One region of the Arthrobacter sp. UYP4 genome, then DNA from elsewhere that is predicted to be linked to it. Evidence: riboswitches for the same ligand, from Rfam matches in the RefSeq annotation. Region 1 holds a riboswitch; each other region holds the start of a gene.
The links. Region 1 has a riboswitch for cyclic di-AMP ahead of AC0Z9V_RS13085 (LysM peptidoglycan-binding domain-containing protein). Riboswitches for the same ligand answer to the same signal wherever they lie in the genome.

Region 1 (4,703 bases):
GGCGCCGCAGCTCCAAACAATGTGTCTCCGCATGGAGAAGCCCACCGCAGCGATCAGTGTGCTGAGTACCTTGACAAAAGTTCCGGCATCCACCGAAGACTGGCCGTGGGAGCGCTTCCATGGGGATAGGCGGCGTCTCCTGCTCGGGCTACTCCGCCCGATACCCATCGACATGAGGAGCAATGATGCTCAGCATTTCCAGAACGTGCGCCATGACCCTGGCCCTGGCCGGGGTCCTCGCGTCCACCGCATTCTCCGCATTGCCCGCCGTGGCCCAGGGCCAGAAGGGTGGGCCGGACAGCCCGGACGGAACGACGGCCACCGGGTTCTACATCCCGGAGAAGAGCCACTACCACGAGGCCCACCGGCAGATCGCCGACCTGCGAGCCTCGGGTGATCGTGCCACCGCCGACAGCCTCGGTGCCATGGTCTCGACGCCGCAGGCCGTCTGGGTCACCGGGAGCGATCCGAAGGCCGTCACCCAGCAGGTGCGCAACACGACGCACCGCGCCGCGGGCAAGGGGCAGGTCCCCGTGCTGGCGGCCTACAACCTGCCGTTCCGCGACTGCTCGCAGTACTCCGCCGGTGGCGCGACCGACGTCGCTGGCTACAAGGCCTGGATCGACGCGCTCGCCGCCGGGATCCAGGACAGGGCGGCGATGGTGATCCTCGAACCGGACGGCCTCGGCATCATCCCCTGGTACCGCGGGCTCGACGGCGCCCTCGAGTGGTGCCAGCCGGCAGAGGCGGACGCCGCGAGCGCTGCAGCGGAACGCTTCGAGATGCTCAACTATGCGGTGGACCGCCTCAAGGCACTGCCCGACACCAAGGTCTACCTCGACGGCACCCACAGCGCCTGGCTCGGTACGGGCGAGATCTCGAGCCGGCTCGTGAAGGCCGGCGTACAGAAGGCCGACGGCTTCTTCCTCAACGTCTCCAACTACGAGCTCACCGAGCGGCAGCTGAAGTTCGGCAGCTGGGTGTCGCAGTGCATCCACTACGCCACCGAGATCGACCCCGGGGCCTACGGATCCTGCGCCAGCCAGTACTACCCGGCCTCGCCCGCCGATTTCTCCACCTGGGGGCTGACGGACGCGTGGTACGCGCAGCACGTCGCCGGTGCTCCGAACGCACCGTCGTCGGACGAGCTCGCACACTTCGTGATCGACACGAGCCGGAACGGACGGGGCCCCTGGGTCCCGTCGGTCGCCTACCCGGATCCCCAGGTCTGGTGCAATCCTCCGGGCCGCGGACTCGGCTACCTCCCGACCTCCGACACGGGCAACGAACTCGCCGACGCCTTCCTCTGGATCAAGGTCCCGGGAGAGTCCGACGGGGAGTGCAGTCGCGGCCTGACGGACAACGGGGGCATGGACCCGGAGTGGGGCCGCGTGGATCCTGCGGCCGGTGCCTGGTTCCCCGAGCAGGCGCTGGACCTGATCGCGAACGCCAGCGCGCCCGTACGGCCGTAGCGGACCGGAGAGCGTGCGCGGTCCGTGGGCCGCGCACGCTCTCCGGACGCCTACGCTGAGGGGATGGACAGCTGGAAATCTGCGGGCCGCCTGCGGGAACGGATGCTCTGGAGCACGCTCTCCTGGGTGGGTCTCGTGCTGACCGTCACCCTGGCCACCAGCATCGCGCTGGGCGCGGGCGGCACAGGTGCGGTCGAGAGCCATGGGTTCTACCTGCAGCAGATCGTCCTGCTCGCGTTCAGCGCGGGTGGCACGCTCGCCGCCGTGCGTCGCTGGTGGTCGTTCCGCACCGGCGCGTAGGGTACGCGCCGTTACGGAAATGTGACAAACCGGAGGAGCACTGGGTATCGTCATCGGGTGCCTCCGCCGGAGTGAGGCGCTCCCGGACGGATTGCCGAGCCCTGCCGCCGATCGGGATTCGTTCGCAAACACCGAGGCGGGGACGGGGGAACCACAGTTCCACCGGGCGTGCGGCCCTCCTGCCGGCGTCCTCGGGGTTAAGTCGCTGAACATCGCCGGATACGGCGCTGACCGCGGCCGGGTGACTCCCATCCGAACCCGACAGCTCACCCCGCAGGCATGGGAGAGGTATTCATCCATGTTCCGAAAGATTTCCCCTGCGCGCCACCGTGCCGCAGTCGACGGCAACCTCGCGATGCAGGGACTGTCGCAGGCAGCCAAGGCGCACGCCACCACCGTCGGCCGCCCCGTCGCCGTCGTCGCCATCACCTCGGGCCTCGCGCTCAGCGCTGTCGGCACCGCGCACGCCGGCTCCTACACCGAGCAGGGTTCGACCGCCCCCGCAGCCGTCGCAGCACCCGCAGCGGCGCCCGCCGCAGCAGTCGCTCCCGTAGCGGTCGCTCCCGCAGCCGATGCGACCCACACCGTCGTCGCCGGTGACACCCTCGGTGGCATCGCAGCGACCTACGGCGCCGACCTGACGGCCGTCCTCGCGGCCAACGGGCTCTCCCTCGCCTCGATCATCTTCCCCGGCGACACCGTGGTGATCCCCGCGAGCGGTGCGGCGCAGGCTCCGGCCCAGGCCGTGTCGGTCCCCGTGGCCGTCGCTCCCGCCGCCGAGGTCCAGCAGGCAGCCGTCGTCGCTCCCGCGGCGGAGGTCCAGCAGGCAGCCGCCGTCGCCCCGGCACCGGCTGTGTCGACCGCGCCCGGCTCGGGCGTGTACCTCGCCTCGGCAGACATCACGCCGGTGGCATCCAGCGGCGTCGCGGGCACCCTCGTGGCGTCCGCCCAGGCGCAGCTGCAGGCCGGCGCGATCCAGGACTGCACCGTACTGGTCGAGAACGCCCTGCGGGCAGCGGGCATCTCCGTGGGAGACCTCGGTCCCTCGCAGTTCTTCCAGTTCGGTTCGACGGTGGCCACCCCTGCTGCCGGCGACATCGTCATCACGGCGGGCCACGTGGCCATCTATGTCGGCGGCGGCCAGGTCATCAGCAGCGGCATGAACGGGTCGAACCTCACCATGCAGCACCCCCTCTCGGACCTGCCGGGAGCATCCTTCGTCCGGGTTGCCGGCTAGCAACCCGACGGACCACACGCGGGAAGCGGCAGGTGCTTGGACGGGGCCCTGCCGCTTCCTTTCTTTAACGCCCGACAGAGGCGCCGACCGACGCGGGGACTCAGCCCCGCGCTGCCAGGGCGGCCTGGATGCCGGGGATGCAGCCCTCGTTCTGCAGGGACGTCGTATCCCCGAGGGCCGTGCCCTCATGGAGCTGGGTGAGCAGGCGCCGCATGATCTTCCCGGAGCGTGTCTTGGGCACGTCGGGGACGACGACGACGGACGAGGGACGGGCGATGGGTCCGATGGCGCCCGCCACGTGCGAGCGCAGGGCCGCGGTGACGTCGCCGGATGCGTCCGCCCCTGCCGAGAGCACCACGAACGCGGCGATCGCGTGGCCCGTCAGCGGATCCGTCACGGGGCAGACGCCGGCCTCCGTCACCAGGGGGTGGGCCACCAGCGCCGACTCGATCTCGATGGTGGACAGCCGGTGGCCCGACACGTTGATGACGTCGTCCACGCGCCCGAGGATCCAGGTGTCGCCGTCGTCGTCGTACCGCGCGCCGTCGCCCGCCAGGAACCAGCCCTGCGCGGCGAACTTCCGCCAGTAGGAATCGAGGTAGCGCTGGGGATCCCCCCAGACGGTGCGGGCCATGGCCGGGCCGTGGCGATCCACCACGATCAGGCCCTGCACGCCGGGAGGCACCGGCCGGCCCTCGTCGTCGACGATGCGCGTGCTGACCCCGGGAAGGGCGCGAGCGGCGCAGCCGGGCTTGAAGTCGGTGTCCCCGGGGCTGGGGGAGAGGACGGTCGCGCCGGTCTCGGATTGCCACCAGGTGTCGACGACGGGCACCTCGTCGCGGCCGAGGTTCTTCCGGAACCAGCGCCACGCCTCGGGATTGACCGCCTCGCCGACGGTGCCCAGCACGCGGATGCTCGAGAGGTCGTAGCCGGCCGGGACGCCGTCGGGGAACCAGCCCATCAGTGACCGGACCAGCGTCGGCGCCGTGTAGTAGCTCGTGACGCCGTAGCGTTCGATGATCTCGAAGTGGCGGCCCGGGTGCGGCGTGTTCGGTGTGCCCTCGAAGAGGACCTGCGTGGCACCGTTGGAGAGCGGCCCGTACAGCTCGTAGGTGTGCGCGGTGACCCAGGCCAGGTCAGCGGTGCACCAGTGGACGTCGCGATCCCGCAGGGCCGGATCGGGATTGCTGAAGAGGTGCTCGAAGCTCCACGACGCCTGCGTGAGGTAGCCGCCGGACGTATGCACGAGGCCCTTCGGCTTCCCGGTGGTCCCCGAGGTGTACATGATGAACAGGGGCGTCTCGGCGTCGAACGCCTCCGGTTCGTGGTGCGGTGACGCGGTGTCGACGACGTCGTGCCACCAGACGTCCCTGCCTCCGGTCCAGCTGACGTCGGAACCGGTGCGGCGCACCACGAGCACGTGCTCGATGCTGTTCCGACCGGATACCGCGGCGTCGGCGTTGTCCTTCACAGGCACGGCCGTCCCCCGGCGGTACTGGCCGTCGGTGGTGACGAGCAGCTTCGCGCCCGTGTCCTCGACGCGGAAGCGCAGTGCCTCCGCCGAGAACCCGCCGAACACGAGGGAGTGCACGGCGCCGATCCGGGCGCACGCGAGGGTGACCACGACCGTCTCGACGAGGACCGGGAGATAGATCACCACGCGGTCGCCCTTGCCGATCCCGAGGGCCAGCAGT
Region 2 (4,703 bases), on a different contig from region 1:
GACGTGCAGTCACTCATCGAGGCCGACCGGATCGAAGCTGTTGGCGTCGGCGTAACCCGAGCCCCGGCGCTGATCCTTCTTGATGATCAGAACCATAATGCTTTGACGTCACTGGATGACTTCCGCGAGGCGGTTCGACTCGTCGCAAGCTAGCGATCCGCAGGCCTTCCCTTCGAGCACCAGCACCACGTCTTGGGTCCGAGGCACAAGAGCTCCAGGGGCTAAGTGATGTGGACGCTGCGTCAGTCGTGCTGCTCGCAGGCCGGGGTCGTCTTATCGTCGCCGATCATGGCGTTCAGAGCGTTGCCTGAGCTGCTCGAGGTAGGCGTTGTACGCGTCGAGCTCCGGTGTTCCCTCCCGATTGTGCTTCCGGTCAATAGCCCGTGAGGTCACGGTGTCGTCGCGCTGCCAGCGCACCATGATGATCAGCAGCATCAGCACCGAAGGCAGTTCCCCGTAGGACCAGGCCAAGCCGCCGGCGATGCCCTGATCGGTAAGCGGGTCGACGTCCCACCCAGCGGGCAGCGTGCCGAAGAAATCGACGACAGGGGTGGTCGCCATCATCAGGACGACGCCGAAGAACGCATGAAGCGGCATCTCGGCGAAAATGTCGAGGAACCGGCCGAAGTGGGACTGTTTCACCGGTAGAGGGTCCGTCGATAGCACGGGGACGGTGAAGAGCACCCCGGAGATCAAAAACAGCAGTTCAAGGGTGATGTGCCCGTACCAGGACGGCAGCATCGCGTCGGCGATACCACTGAGGTAGACCCCGTAGAAGCTGACAAGGAACACCGGGATCATGAACGCCGGATGAAGGACGATCCGAGCGGATCTTGAGCGCAGTCCCGCATGAGCGAGCCGGAGGATCGGGCGCCCAAGTCCATGATGAGGGGTGGCGCGCAGCAACAAGGTGCCGGGCCGACCCAGGACCAGAAGCGGAGGGACGGCCATCATGAGCGTCAGTTGCTGGAACATGAAGACGGAAAACATGCGCAGACCGTAGCCTTCGACGCCGGCGCCCATGGTGATCATGATGATGGCGCAGCCCGCCAGGAAGATCACCGTCCGCCACACAGGCCAGGAACGGCCCATCGACCACAGGCGGATCGCGCCGGCCAGGTAGAACACACCCAGGACCAGAGCGACTCCGGGGATCAGCGGGATCGGCTGCAGGGTCGGCGCTAGGTAGGCCGCCCACGATGGCGGGGCCTCCGGTATCCAGACCGGCCCGCTAACCCACGGATCATTCACTGATACACAACCATCTCAACGTCACGCTCTCGCCCAGGTCTAGCTCGTAAATATCTAGGAACCGCACGCCCGGTCAACTTGCACCGCAACCCGAAAAGCGGAGACGCGCGGGCAAGGAAATAGCGGTGAGTGCCCCCGTCCAGGGCACTCACCGCTATCTCAGCTTGAGGGCAACCACCTCACCGGAGGGTGAAGTTAGCCTGCGACGCGCACGAAGGTCGATCCGGCGAGGTCGGACAGGGGGTGTTCCATGGTGAGGTTCGCACCATTCATGCCGCTGCTAATGACCTTGCCGCCACCGACGTAGATCGCGACGTGACCCGGACGGACCACGAGGTCACCGGGGGCCGGGGTGGCGACGACAGTTCCGTACTGCAGGAACTGCATGGGGCCGAGGTCTCCGACATTCTTTCCGATCGAGCGCAGTGCCCGCTCAGCAAGAACAGTGCAGTCCTGGATGGACCCGATCTGGGCGTAGGCCGATGCCACGATGGCCGCACCGACGCCACTCGCGGGAACACTCGGCGCTGCGGGAGCTGCCGGGGCGATCGGGGCGACAGTGGACGAGGTCAGGGAGTATCCGGGCTGAGGTGCTGCAGGAGCGGGAGCCGGGGCTGCGGCCGGTGCGCTGTAGAAGACCTGGCTGGTGGGAGCGGCAGCGGGAACAGCGGCTGCACTGACAGCAACACTGGTAGAGGCAACACCGGAAAGCTGGATCTGCTGACCCGGGAAAATGACCGAGGCGTAGGACAGGCCATTGCTTGCCAGCAGAGCATCGAGATTCACGCCGTGCTTGGCGGCAATGGCACCCATGGTGTCGCCGGAGGCAACCGTGTAGACGCCTGTAGCAGCGGCGGCGGGGGCCTGCGCTGTGACGGTGCTGGAGGCGTCCTGCGAGTAGGTGCCGGCCTGGGCGGCGGGGGCTCCAACAGCGAAGACGAGGCCGCCGGTTGCAGCTGCGATGATGGCCGGCTTGCCCAGTGCTACAGCGCTGGTCTTCGCGGAATACGACAGGCCCTCGAGGGCGATGGAGTGGGTGACGGCGGCGCGGTGGCGCGCAGAAATGGACGGACGTGACATGGTGATTGCCTCTCCCATGCCTGCGGGGTGAGCTGTCGGGTTCGGATGGGAGTCACCCGGCCGTCCTCAACCTGGTCCCATGGCAGCACGCAAGGATGCAGCACAGGAATGAACTGATGGATCGACTTAACCCCGAGGATCAACACACGAAGGTGCGGTGACCCGGTGGAAACGTGGTTCCCCCGTCCCTGCCGTATGGATTGTACGAACGGATCCCGGTAGCAGCGGCAGGGCTCGGCATTCTGCGTGGGAGAGCGATCTCGACGGGTGCCGGGATCACCTGAGGAGAATACCCCAGGATGGTATTTGATGTCACGTTCGCATAACGAGGGTCGGCATGTTGCCACGACACGCCGACTAGAGGGCCGCTAACAGAGGCCTGCGGAACTTCTGCTTCTGTTGTTCATTCACCTGCCCGTGCTCGTTGACAGATACTGGTGAGGGCCGTGTATCTCGCATGGCCGAAGACCACATCAACGGCTTCCTGCGCCGGTCAGCAACCCGCCGATGATGTTGAGGGGAACGACTATGAGCAACCACATCGCACCGAAGGTCAGCATCAACACTGCTAGCGCGGCACAACCAGCCGACTACATGGACCCGCTCACCAGGGCAACACCTCATCAACACGGATATGCAACCGATAAGGGCGCCTACCTGCGCCGGCTCAAGCGCATCGAAGGTCAGGTCCGCGGAATAGCCCGCATGGTTGATGAAGACCAATACTGCATTGACATTCTCACCCAGGTCGCCGCCGTGAACAACGCCATGCATGCGCTCAGCCTCGGATTATTGGAAAGCCATCTCACCCACTGCGTCGCAGATGCCGCCCATGAAGCCGCACGCACACATGGCACACCCGGCCAAGCGGGCACCGATACCGTCGACGCCAAAATCAAGGAAGCCACTCGTGCAATAGGTCGCCTACTGCGTTAACTGCTTACCTCATCCACGACGCACCTTTACTACCCAAAGGTCGCTTATCGGCGTCGCCACAACGTGGCTCTATAGCGTGGCTGGATAAGGAAGCGTCACACAATCGCGCTCTTATCGGTATCTCCCTTTTGCGCCTCGGGGCCTAGCCCACACCAAAGCCTCTTTCGTTTATGTGTTCGGGTTCGGACCCGTTTGGGCGGCGGACGGAATGCTTGACGGCTTTCACTGCCGCCGATGGTGGTGTCCCGTTACTGAGGTCGGCTGCGAGGACGGCGGCGACTCCTTCTCGCCCAATGTCTGTGGTTCCGACTCGTTCGGTGAGGAATTCTGCGAGTTTAGCCCTGCGGTCGCCTGTGTCCCAGAGTTCCTTGGCGTTGGCTGCTGCGTTCTGTGTGTCGACGTCGTTCTGCCAGTCCTCGGTTACGACGACCGCGGACTGCCGCTCAGCTTCTACGTAGTCGCGCTGCGCATCCCAGTTTCGGACTGCTTCCTGTCTTTTAGGGGCGTCGGCCATCACTTGTCGGGCCGATTGCTGGCGCCCCTCAAGGTACTCCTCAGGAGTCAGGTTGTACCGTGTGCGGATCTCGTCGTGCATGTGTTCGCGGGAAAGGCGGGCCATGTCATCGAACGGCTCCCACTGCTGTGCGAGGGCGTGCTGGGAGGCGATGTCCTCAGGTCTGGCCGCTTCCCAGAACTGCGGCTGGTAAACAGCGCCGAGCTGGGTACGCATGACGGCTCGTTCGGCTTCGAACCGCTCCTGGAGCTGTCGACGCTCGGCGTCCTGGGCGCGCAGCATCTGCTCGTTCCGCTCTGCGCGCTGACGGGCGAGCATTTCGCCGAGCCTGCCTGCGACGGCAAGGGCTGACTGCAACTGCGGTCGGAACAGCCCCTCTGCCCCATCGGGTGTGTCATGGTTCATGCGCTATCTCCCTATCCCTTGATCCGGCACGTGCAGCTCTGTCTCGAAGTTCTCCGCAGGTCGCTGTCCTCGCAGCGGGCGCTTAGCCTCTGTCAAGGACGGCACGGCCTTCCGTTCCACACCGGCGGTGTGCTCCTGTGTGGTCAATGCTGCTGGCAGACGCGGTTCGGGGACATCCGGTAGCGGGGCTCCGACGATACTCAGGTGCTCACGCACCGTCTCGGTCAGGAGGGTCGCTTCGCGCAGCTCCTGATTGCTGGCCTGCATGTCGTGCAGGAGCCGGATGGTGCGGAGCATCTGCTGCATGATGAGCGTCTGCGCGACCGGTGACGGGGCGGTGGCGGCCGCGAGGAGGAACGCTGAGGTGCCGGACATCCGCAGTGCTGGCTTCACGGGGTCGCTGATGGTCACCCCTGACCGATGTGCCGAACGGGCCAGCACACGCGAGGCGTGGGCCAGCGGCCCGGGCTCAGCCTCAGTGGCCTTCGACCAAGCACCGAATACACCAGCGGCTTCA
Region 3 (4,703 bases), on a different contig from region 1:
TGGAGCGGCCGCCCGCCAGGACGATCGCATCGAATCGGGGGGCGTCGGGGATCACGCGGCGGTCTCCGTGAGGAACTCGCTCCACTGCGGGGCAGGCTTCTCGAGCTCGCGGATCTGCCACTGGGGCCCCCGCGGGGGCAGCGGGACGACGCGCAGCTTCCAGCCGAGGCTGGCGAGCGTCTTGTCCCCCTTGGCGTTGTTGCACTTCAGGCAGCAGGCCACAAGGTTCTCCCACGTGTCGCCCCCACCCCTCGATCTCGGCAGGACGTGGTCGATGGTCGAGGCCGTCTTGCCGCAGTAGGCGCACAGGTGGTTGTCCCGCCGCAGGACCCCGCGTCTCGTGGCCGTGACGTCGTGCCGGTAGGGGACCCTGACGTATCTGTTGAGCAGGATCACGGACGGCCGTCCGAGGATCTCGGTGGGTCCGACGACCGGCTCGTCGTCCTCCGCGATGACGCTGGCCTTGCCGGTGAGGACAAGCACGAGTGCCCGGCGGAACGTGACGACCGCCAGTGGTTCATACCCTGCATTCAGAACAAGAGTGCGCATACGGTGGCCTCATTGCTGACCTGTTCCCCGCAACCGGTTGCCATCCCGGGGTACGGGAGAAGAGCTTCGGATTGACACTGCAAGGGTAAGCCGGAGACCGGCGTGCGGCGAACCGGTGCGGGGACGGGTTGACGCGCCGCACGGCGTCGGGCTACCGCCGCCCAACGACAGAGGAACCGGCACGTCCGTGCCGGTTCCTCGATCGTGAGTCGCTGGGGTGATCAGCCGCCGACGCGGATGTAGACGCCGCCCGAGCCGAGCTCTGCCGGTGCGATCACCGTGGTGTTGCCGTTGAAGCCGCCGTGGACGGCCTGGCCGCCACCGATGTAGACAGCGATGTGGGCCATGCCCATGCCGCCGTCGGCGTAGTAGATGAGGTCACCCGGGATGGCCTCGCCTGCGCCCACCGTGCGGCCGAGGGAGAGGTAGCCTGCCGGCCAGCCGTGGAAGTTGATGCCCGCGGCGGCGAGCGAGTTGCTGACCAGGCGCGTGCAGTCCTGCATGACGCCGAGCTGGCCCTGGGCCGCGGCGGCGATGGTCGCCGCGACTCCGGAGGAGGCGGCCGGGGCGGGAGCAGGAGCCGGGGCGGGAGCAGGAGCCGGGGCGGGAGCAGCCACGGCGACCGGGGCGGCCTGTGCGACGGGGGCCGCGACGGCCGCGGCGACGGGAGCCGGTGCGACCGGCACCTCGACGACGACGGGTGCCGGAGCGTCGGCGACGGGTGCCTCGACGACGACCGGTGCCGGAGCCTCGGCGACGGGTGCCTCGACGACCGGGGCGGGCTCGGCGACGGGCGCCTCGACGACGACCGGCTTGGCGGTGACCTTGACCGGGGTCATGTTGAAGGCGACGGCGGTCTCGGACGAGGCGACGACGGCCGCGCGGGCCGACGTGACCGTGACGCTGGACGCTGCGGCGTCACGCTGCGGCTGCAGGTCCGCGGCGTTGGCTGCGACCCCGCTCGTCAGGACGAGGCCGGAGGCCGCGGCGATGACGGCGGCCTGGCGGCCCATGCCGCCGGTGGTGACGGCCTTGGCGAGGGCCGAGAGGCCGGCGGTGTCCTGGGTTTCGCTGCGGTGGCGGGCGATGATGGCGCGTGAAGACATGGTGGTTTCTCCGAAGGGGTTCTAGCGGACGCGGACGAAGCCGGCGCCGGGAAGGTCTGAGAGGTTGTGGAGGCCGGTGTTCATGCCGTTGAGGCCACCGCTGATGACCTGGCCGTTACCGACGTAGATCGCGACGTGGCCCGCCGTGATGACCAGGTCACCCGCAGCGGGGGATCCGACGACGTCGCCGAACTGGAAGAACTGGCCGGGTGCGAGATCGCCGACGGACTTGCCGACGGAGCGCAGGGCGGTCTCGACCATCGCGGTGCAGTCCTGGGCGACGCCGATCTGGCCGTAGGCAGAGGCGACCAGCCCGGCAGCGACACCGGAGGACTGGACAGGCGCGGGTGCCGGTGCGACGACGGGCTCGGCGACGGCGACCGGTGCGGGCGCCACGGCGGCGGGTGCGACCACGGGTGCGACGGGAGCGGCCTCGACAGGAGCGGCCGCGGCGGGAGCGGCCTCGACAGCAGCGACCTCGACGGGAGCAGCGGGCGCCACGACCGCGGCGGGAGCCTCGACGACGACGGCGGGCTCGGCCTCGACGACGGGAGCCGGCGGCTCGACGACCTCGGGAGCAGGAGTGACCTCGACGGCCACGCGATCGAAGGAGACCGTCGCGGTGGCCGGCACGGTGACCTCGGCCGACACGACGCGGCTCACGGTCAACGCTGCGGAGGACTGGACTTCACGCTCGGCGGCGGTTGCAGCCTGGGCGGGCAGTCCCGCGGTCAGGACCAGGCCCGACGCCGCGACGATGACGGCTGCCTGGCGGCCGACCGATCCGGCATTGGATGCTGCTGCTGTGGACAGGGCCGTCAGCGGACTGACGTCCCGGGGCGCGCGGTGGCGGCCCGGCGAAGAGCTTTTGGACACGTTGGATTGCCTCTCCCAACGCCTGCGAGGTGAGCTGTCGGATTCGGATGGGAGTCACCCGGCCGCTGCGGAAACAGCGACTTAACCCCAAGGATTTCTGGAACAGAAACCCGAAAATTGGTTCCCCCGCCTCTGCCATGCGATGGTGCGGACGGACCTCCGGCAATGGCAGAGCTAGGCGATTTGCAGGAGGGTGCCGGATCTAGAGCGAATTTGGCACAAGATGGAGGCTACCTCAGATATCGCGGTATGTCACGTTACGGTCACGGAATGGTGTGTTATTGATGACGGAGCCGTGCCGGACTCAGGACGCGACGGAGACGAACACGTGCGAGGCGACCTCCGGAGGCAGCTCGAGCGCACCTTCCACCCCGGGGACGCGGACGGAGACGTACCCGCCCACCGACTCCAGGCTGAGGCGTGCACCCGGCCGCAGGCCGCCCTCGTCGAGCTGGGTCAGGAGTTCCGGGTCGACCTGGATCGGCTCGGCCAGGCGCACCAGCGTGACCGGCTTCTCGGGCGAGTAGGTGCCCATGGCGGAGAGCAGGGTGACCACGCCGTCGGTGAAGAGTTCGGACTGGACGCCGCCGATGGCCTCGAGGCCGGGGATGGGATTCCCGTAGGGCGACTCGGAGGGCTTGCCCAGGAGTTCGTAGAGCCTGCGCTCGACGCGTTCGCTCATCACGTGCTCCCAGCGGCAGGCCTCGTCGTGCACGTAGGCCCAGTCGAGCCCGATGACGTCGCTCAGGAGGCGTTCCGCGAGGCGGTGCTTCCTCATGACCCCGGTGGCCCGGTGCCGTCCCAGTTCGGTGAGCTCGAGGTGCCGGTCACCCGAGACGACCACCAGTCCGTCACGCTCCATGCGTCCGATGGTCTGGGAGACCGTGGGTCCCGAGTGGCGCAGCCGTTCGGCGATGCGCGCCCGCAGGGCGACGATGTTCTCTTCCTCGAGTTCAAGGATGGTCCGCAGGTACATCTCGGTGGTGTCGATGAGGTCCGTCATGCGGGTCAGCTCCTTGGTGCGGTGCGGGTGCGCGGCTGGGATGCCTCACGCCGGTGGGGGTCCACGGCCGCCACGACCTGTTCCGCCCCACGCCTCCCAAGGTTAACCCATGGTGCGATTCCCCCGGCAATCGACCGGGGCGGCGACGGCGTCCCCGCCGCATCCTCCGCCTGCGGTGTTAACAAATGGAGCGCCACCGGCTCCTCGGGCAGAATGAGGGCGATACCCGCCGCCGAAACAGCTGGAGCACCCATGACCGAACTGCCCCGCATCCCCGAGCACCTCCTGCCGTCGGACGGCCGGTTCGGCGCCGGTCCGTCCAAGGTCCGGAGCGGACAGATCGACGCCCTCGTGTCCGCGGGACGGGTCCTGCTGGGCACGTCGCACCGCCAGGCTCCCGTGCGCGAACTCGTCGGGCGCGTGCGGGACGGTCTGAGCACCTTCTTCGGCGCACCCGAGGCATACGAGGTGGTCCTCGGGGTGGGCGGCTCGACGGCCTTCTGGGATGTCGCCACCTTCGGGCTCGTGGAGCACAGGGCGCAGCACCTCTCCTTCGGCGAGTTCGGCTCCAAGTTCGCCTCCGCCACCACCAGGGCGCCGTTCCTCGAGGCATCGGACATCATCACGGCCCCGCCGGGTACGCGCCCCGATCCGGCGGCCGCAGCGGGCGTGGACACCTACGCCTGGCCGCAGAACGAGACGTCGACGGGTGTCGCGGCTCCCGTTCGACGGGTCGAGGGCGCGGACGACGGCGCCCTGGTCCTCGTGGACGCGACCTCCGCGGCCGGCGGCCTCGACGTGGACGTCTCCGAGGCCGATGTCTACTACTTCGCCCCGCAGAAGAACTTCGCCTCCGACGGCGGATTGTGGCTGGGCCTCTTCTCCCCCGCAGCGCTGGAGCGGGCGGCCCGGATCGATGCCGGCGACCGCTGGATCCCCGACTTCCTCAACCTCCAGACGGCGATCGACAACTCGCGCCTGAACCAGACGTACAACACCCCGTCGCTGTCCACCCTGGTCACGCTCGACGCGCAGGTGGAATGGCTCAACGCCCAGGGCGGGCTGCCCTTCGCCGCCGCCCGCACGGCGGACTCAGCGGGACGCCTGTACTCCTGGGCGGAGGCCTCCCCCGTGGCGAGCCCCTACGTGACCCGCCCCGAGGACCGCTC
Region 4 (4,703 bases), on a different contig from region 1:
GTTCTACAGGAGTCATCATCAACAGCGATCTCAGTTCGCCTTTGACTTTCAGCGTCAAGGATCTCGGACGCAGTCCGGGAAGCATGCGGACAGTGGAAGAACATGTACCGGCACCGAAGGATTTCGGCGTTGCGCTGATCGGCGTGCAGGAGGGTTCCGAGATGGAACTGGACCTGCGTTTCGAATCGGTGCACGAGGGAATCCTGGTGTCGGGTACGGCAAACGTCGAGGTAACCGGCGAGTGCGGCCGTTGCCTGGAGCCCCTGCGGTTCGACCGTGAGGTGGACGTCCAGGAGCTCTTCTTCTACAGCGACTCCGAGTCGCTGTCGGTGGAAGAGGAAGAAGATCAGCACAGGGTGGAGAACGATTCGGTCGATCTGGAACCCGTGCTGAGGGATGCAGTGGTTACGTCGCTGCCATTCCAGCCGGTGTGCCGGGAGGATTGCAAGGGTCTGTGCTCCGAATGCGGAGCGCAGCTCAATGACGATCCGGACCACCACCATGAAGTTTTGGACCCTCGCTGGTCAGCCCTCGCAGGGCTGACGGGCACCGCCGCCGGTAACGACGCGGCAACCAAGTCAGAGTCAGACGAGAGAGAAGAGAGTTAGCCGTGGCTGTCCCGAAGCGGAAGATGTCCCGCGCGAATACCCGTGCACGCCGGTCCCAGTGGAAGGCAACCGCCCCCAAGCTGGTCAAGACCCTCGAGAACGGTCGCGTCACCTACAGCCTCGCCCACCAGGCCAAGGTTGTCACCGATTCAGCCGGTACCCCGCTGTTCCTCGAGTACAAGGGCCGCAAGGTAGCCGACGTCTGACAACGGGGTGCGGCCCGCTGCATGCCCGGTGCTGCAGTGGGCACCCGTTCGATGCTGGATCAGCTGATGCGGTTGTGAAGAATACAGAAGAACTCACGAGGCGTCTCGGTGTCGATATCGACACCGAGACGCTTCGTCTTGCCCTGACGCACCGGTCCTACGCCTATGAGAAGGGCGGGATCCCCACCAACGAGCGGCTCGAATTCCTGGGCGACTCGGTGCTCGGCCTCTCGGTGACCGACGCCCTGTACCGGGACAACCCCGACCTCTCCGAGGGTGAGCTCGCCAAGCGGCGGTCCGCCGTCGTCAGCACCAGGGCGCTCGCCGGAGTGGCCCGCACGCTCGACCTCGGCAGTCACGTGCTGCTCGGACAGGGCGAGAAGCTCACCAACGGCCGGGACAAGGCATCCATCCTCGCGGACACCATGGAGGCCGTCATCGGTGCTGCCTACCTGAGCCACGGGATCGAGATCGCGAGGGCCATGGTCATGAGGCTCATCGGGCCGCTCCTGCGCGACTCCGCTGTCCTCGGCGAAGGCACGGACTGGAAGACCCGCATCCAGGAGACCGCGGCCGCCCGCCGGCTCGGCCTGATCGACTACCAGGTGGTGGGCGCCGGTCCCGACCACGCCCGTACGTTCACCGCGCGCCTCGTGATCGGCGGCGTCGAGTACGGCTCCGGGTGCGGCCACTCGAAGAAGGAGGCGGAGCAGGAGGCTGCTGCCGCCTCCTGGAAGCTGCTCGCACCCGGGCCCGGGACGACGCCCGACGGCGAACCGCACGACGCGCCCGCAGCGCCCCCCGGACCCTGAGTGCCTGAACTGCCCGAGGTCGAGGTGGTACGGCGTGGGCTGGCGCGCTGGGTCACGGGCCGCACCGTCGAGGCCGTCGAGGTGGTGGACCCGCGGTCGCTGCGACGCCACGTCGCAGGCGTCGAGGACTTCCGCGGCAACGTCACCGGAGCACGCGTCACGGACGTGGTGCGGCGCGGGAAGTTCCTCTGGATGACCCTCCAGGACCCGGACGCCCCCCGTGACGTCCCGCACGTCGCACTGATGGCGCACCTCGGCATGAGCGGTCAGCTGCTCATCGAGGAGTTGGAGGCCCCCCTCGAGAAACACCTGAAGGTGCGCCTTCGGCTCTCCACCGCCGTCGACGACGAGGGTGCCCCGCTCCCCGCCGACCTCCGGTTCGTCGACCAGAGGATCTTCGGGGGCATGTTCGTCGCCGATCTCGAGCCCACCGCCGACGGCGCGCCGGGTGGTCGCGGAGACACGGATCTGCCTCTCATCCCGCACCAGGCCGCGCACATCGCGCGTGACCCGCTCGATCCCGCGTTCTCCGTCGAATCCTTCCACCGGCGTCTCCGCGAGCGGAGGACGGGCCTCAAGCGTGCCCTCCTCGACCAGGGCCTCATCTCGGGGATCGGCAACATCTACGCGGACGAGGCGCTGTGGGCGGCGAGACTCCACTACGCGCGCCCCACGGACACTCTGCGCCGTCCCGACACCCTCCGTATCGTCGAGGCGGTCACCACGGTCATGACCCGGGCCCTGGACGCCGGTGGCACGAGTTTCGACGCGCTGTACGTCAACGTCAACGGCGCGTCGGGCTACTTCGCCCGCGACCTCGAAGCCTACGGCCGTGCCGGGCAACCCTGCCGTCGCTGCGCAGCCGAAGGGCGCTCGACCCTCATCCGGCGCGAAGCCTTCATGAACAGGTCATCGTCCCTCTGCCCGTACTGCCAGCCGAGGCCGCGGAACGCTCGGGCCTAGTCGGCGCGGGGGGATTATGGCACCGTCGGCGCCGTAACCCAAACGTGACAACCGGAAGCTCAACGGGTACCGTTGACCCCGCGCCCGCTCCACAACGGAGGGGCGCCCCTCCTCACTCTGCCTAACCCTGTCGATGAGGACGGACCGTTCGCACTACACATTCGACAGGGGCGGGGGAACCGATAGCGGACTCAGTCCTGAGTCCTAGGGGTAAAGACGCGTGTCGACCAGCGCATGTTCGCTGGAACGAGAACAGCACGTCCGGATGTCCCATCCGAACCCGACAGCTAACTTCGCAGGCATTGGGAAAGGCATGATCATGTCCAAGAGCACTTCAGCGCGCCACCGGGCCGTCCCCACGCGCACCAACCCCCTTCTCACCGCCTCCCGCGCGATCTCCGCGAGTGCCTCGGTGGCCGGCAAGCCCGCCGCCGTCGTCGTCGCAGCATCCGGGATCATGTTCGGCGCAGCGCTCCCCGCGAGTGCCGCAGGCGAGATCACCCTGCAGGCCGCACCCGAGCAGGTCGCGGCGTCCACCGTCGCGGCGGGCACCTACACCGTCCAGGCCGGCGACACGCTGGGCAGCATCGCTGCCTCGCACGGCGTCGGCCTCGACACGCTGTTCACGGCCAACGGACTCGGCTACAGCTCGGTCATCTACCCGGGTCAGGCCCTCGCGCTCACCGGTACTGCCGCTCCCCAGCAGTACTCCGCCCAGTCCGCAACGATCGTCGCTGCCCCCGCAGCGATCGCGGCACCGGCACCCGTGGCGGCACCCGCACCCGTGGCAGCACCCGCAGTCTTCTCGGGGAACACCACCGGACTCAGCACGCAGTCCGCCTCGATCAGCCCCGCCGGCGGAGGCATCGTCGGCACGGCCATGCAGGGCATCGGCTCGGGCTACGTGTACGGCGGAACCTCGTTCGGCGGCTGGGACTGCTCCGGCTTCGTGCAGTGGGTCTACGCGCAGAACGGCATCAGCCTGCCGCGCACCACTTGGTCGCAGTTCGCTGCTCTCACCCCCACCAGCAACCCGCAGCCGGGCGACCTGGTGAGCCAGAACGGTGGAAGCCACGTCGGTATCTACCTCGGCAACGGCCAGATGGTCAGCGCCCTGAACCCCTCGCAGGGCACGCTGGTGCACTCGGTCAACGCCATGTCGGTGGACGGGTACTACACCCGCTAGGAATCGCGACCGGCGTCAGCCGGTCGTCCCAGGTACAGGTACGCAGAAGGGCGGGATGCGGGGCATCCCGCCCTTCCGCGTACCCGGCGAGAGGCCGTGGCGGCGCGTTCCCGCCCGGGCCCGCGTCCTCAGCCGCCGTAGTGCGCCGCGAGGCGCTGGAACCCCTGGTCGATGCTGACCCCCGGCGTCCAGTCGAGCACGGCCCGGGTCCGCCGCTGGTCGAACCAGTGTGCGGTGGACAGCTGTTCGGCCAGGAAGCGGGTCATGGGCGGCTCCTCGGCGCGGCCGAGCGCCAGCCAGGCGCGTTCGATGACCGTCCCCGCCGCCCGTGCTACCGATCCGGGCACCGACCATGCCGGTGGGCGGACGCCGGCGGCGCGGCAGATCCCTGCGAGCAGCTCCGCGATGGGCCGCGGCTCACCGTTGGTCACGACGAAGGCCTGGCCCTGCGCCTCGCCGATACGGGCGAGGCAGGCGACGATCGCCGACGCCGCGTTGTCCACGTAGGTGGTGTCGATCAGTGCGGTGCCACCGTCGAGCAGCGGCAGCCGTCCCCGCCGGGCCCGGTCGACGACGCGCTCGACGAGCTGCGTGTCACCGGGTCCCCAGACGATGTGCGGGCGCACCGCGGCGACGCGGAACGACGCCGTGGAGCGTCGCAGCGCCAGCACCTCCGCCGCGGCCTTGGTCCGGGCGTAGTCGCCTCGTGCGGTCCCCGGGTCCGCGGGACCGGCGGACGCGCCGACCAGGGACGTGCCGTCGTGCGCCACGGAGGGCGAGGAGACGTGGACGACGTCGGGGATGCCGGCGCGCCGGGCGGCATCGAGCAGGCGCCGGGTCCCGTCCACGTTGGTCCTGTCGAAGTCGGCGGCGCGGCCGGTGAAGGAGACCTTCGCCGCGAGGTGGATCACGGCGTCGCACCCCCGGA

Region 2: it holds a riboswitch for cyclic di-AMP, as region 1 does, so the genes downstream of both, AC0Z9V_RS17755 (C40 family peptidase) here and AC0Z9V_RS13085 (LysM peptidoglycan-binding domain-containing protein) in region 1, are expected to answer to the same signal.
Region 3: it holds a riboswitch for cyclic di-AMP, as region 1 does, so the genes downstream of both, AC0Z9V_RS12090 (NlpC/P60 family protein) here and AC0Z9V_RS13085 (LysM peptidoglycan-binding domain-containing protein) in region 1, are expected to answer to the same signal.
Region 4: it holds a riboswitch for cyclic di-AMP, as region 1 does, so the genes downstream of both, AC0Z9V_RS03400 (C40 family peptidase) here and AC0Z9V_RS13085 (LysM peptidoglycan-binding domain-containing protein) in region 1, are expected to answer to the same signal.

The regions. Positions count from the first base shown of each region.
Region 1 is NZ_JBXAVU010000003.1:192,444-197,146, reverse strand. Features, by position in the region: gene AC0Z9V_RS13095 (glycoside hydrolase family 6 protein) at 213-1,472, shown strand; gene AC0Z9V_RS13090 (hypothetical protein) at 1,536-1,772, shown strand; cyclic di-AMP (ydaO/yuaA leader) riboswitch at 1,886-2,067, shown strand; gene AC0Z9V_RS13085 (LysM peptidoglycan-binding domain-containing protein) at 2,071-3,009, shown strand; gene acs (acetate--CoA ligase) at 3,110-4,703, opposite strand, start outside.
Region 2 is NZ_JBXAVU010000010.1:14,872-19,574, forward strand. Features, by position in the region: gene AC0Z9V_RS17745 (DsbA family protein) at 1-153, shown strand, start outside; gene AC0Z9V_RS17750 (cytochrome c oxidase assembly protein) at 274-1,251, opposite strand; gene AC0Z9V_RS17755 (C40 family peptidase) at 1,447-2,331, opposite strand; cyclic di-AMP (ydaO/yuaA leader) riboswitch at 2,334-2,546, opposite strand; gene AC0Z9V_RS17760 (metal-sensitive transcriptional regulator) at 2,926-3,267, shown strand; gene AC0Z9V_RS17765 (hypothetical protein) at 3,410-4,186, opposite strand; partial or broken gene AC0Z9V_RS17770 (hypothetical protein) at 4,190-4,703, opposite strand, start outside.
Region 3 is NZ_JBXAVU010000002.1:746,865-751,567, forward strand. Features, by position in the region: gene mobA (molybdenum cofactor guanylyltransferase) at 1-55, opposite strand, end outside; gene AC0Z9V_RS12080 (HNH endonuclease) at 52-549, opposite strand; gene AC0Z9V_RS12085 (NlpC/P60 family protein) at 771-1,655, opposite strand; gene AC0Z9V_RS12090 (NlpC/P60 family protein) at 1,677-2,531, opposite strand; cyclic di-AMP (ydaO/yuaA leader) riboswitch at 2,537-2,706, opposite strand; gene AC0Z9V_RS12095 (iron-dependent transcriptional repressor DtxR) at 2,836-3,534, opposite strand; gene serC (phosphoserine transaminase) at 3,787-4,703, shown strand, end outside.
Region 4 is NZ_JBXAVU010000001.1:724,341-729,043, reverse strand. Features, by position in the region: gene AC0Z9V_RS03420 (YceD family protein) at 42-608, shown strand; gene rpmF (50S ribosomal protein L32) at 611-814, shown strand; gene rnc (ribonuclease III) at 889-1,626, shown strand; gene mutM (bifunctional DNA-formamidopyrimidine glycosylase/DNA-(apurinic or apyrimidinic site) lyase) at 1,627-2,589, shown strand; cyclic di-AMP (ydaO/yuaA leader) riboswitch at 2,722-2,906, shown strand; gene AC0Z9V_RS03400 (C40 family peptidase) at 2,909-3,775, shown strand; gene AC0Z9V_RS03395 (NAD-dependent epimerase/dehydratase family protein) at 3,904-4,703, opposite strand, start outside.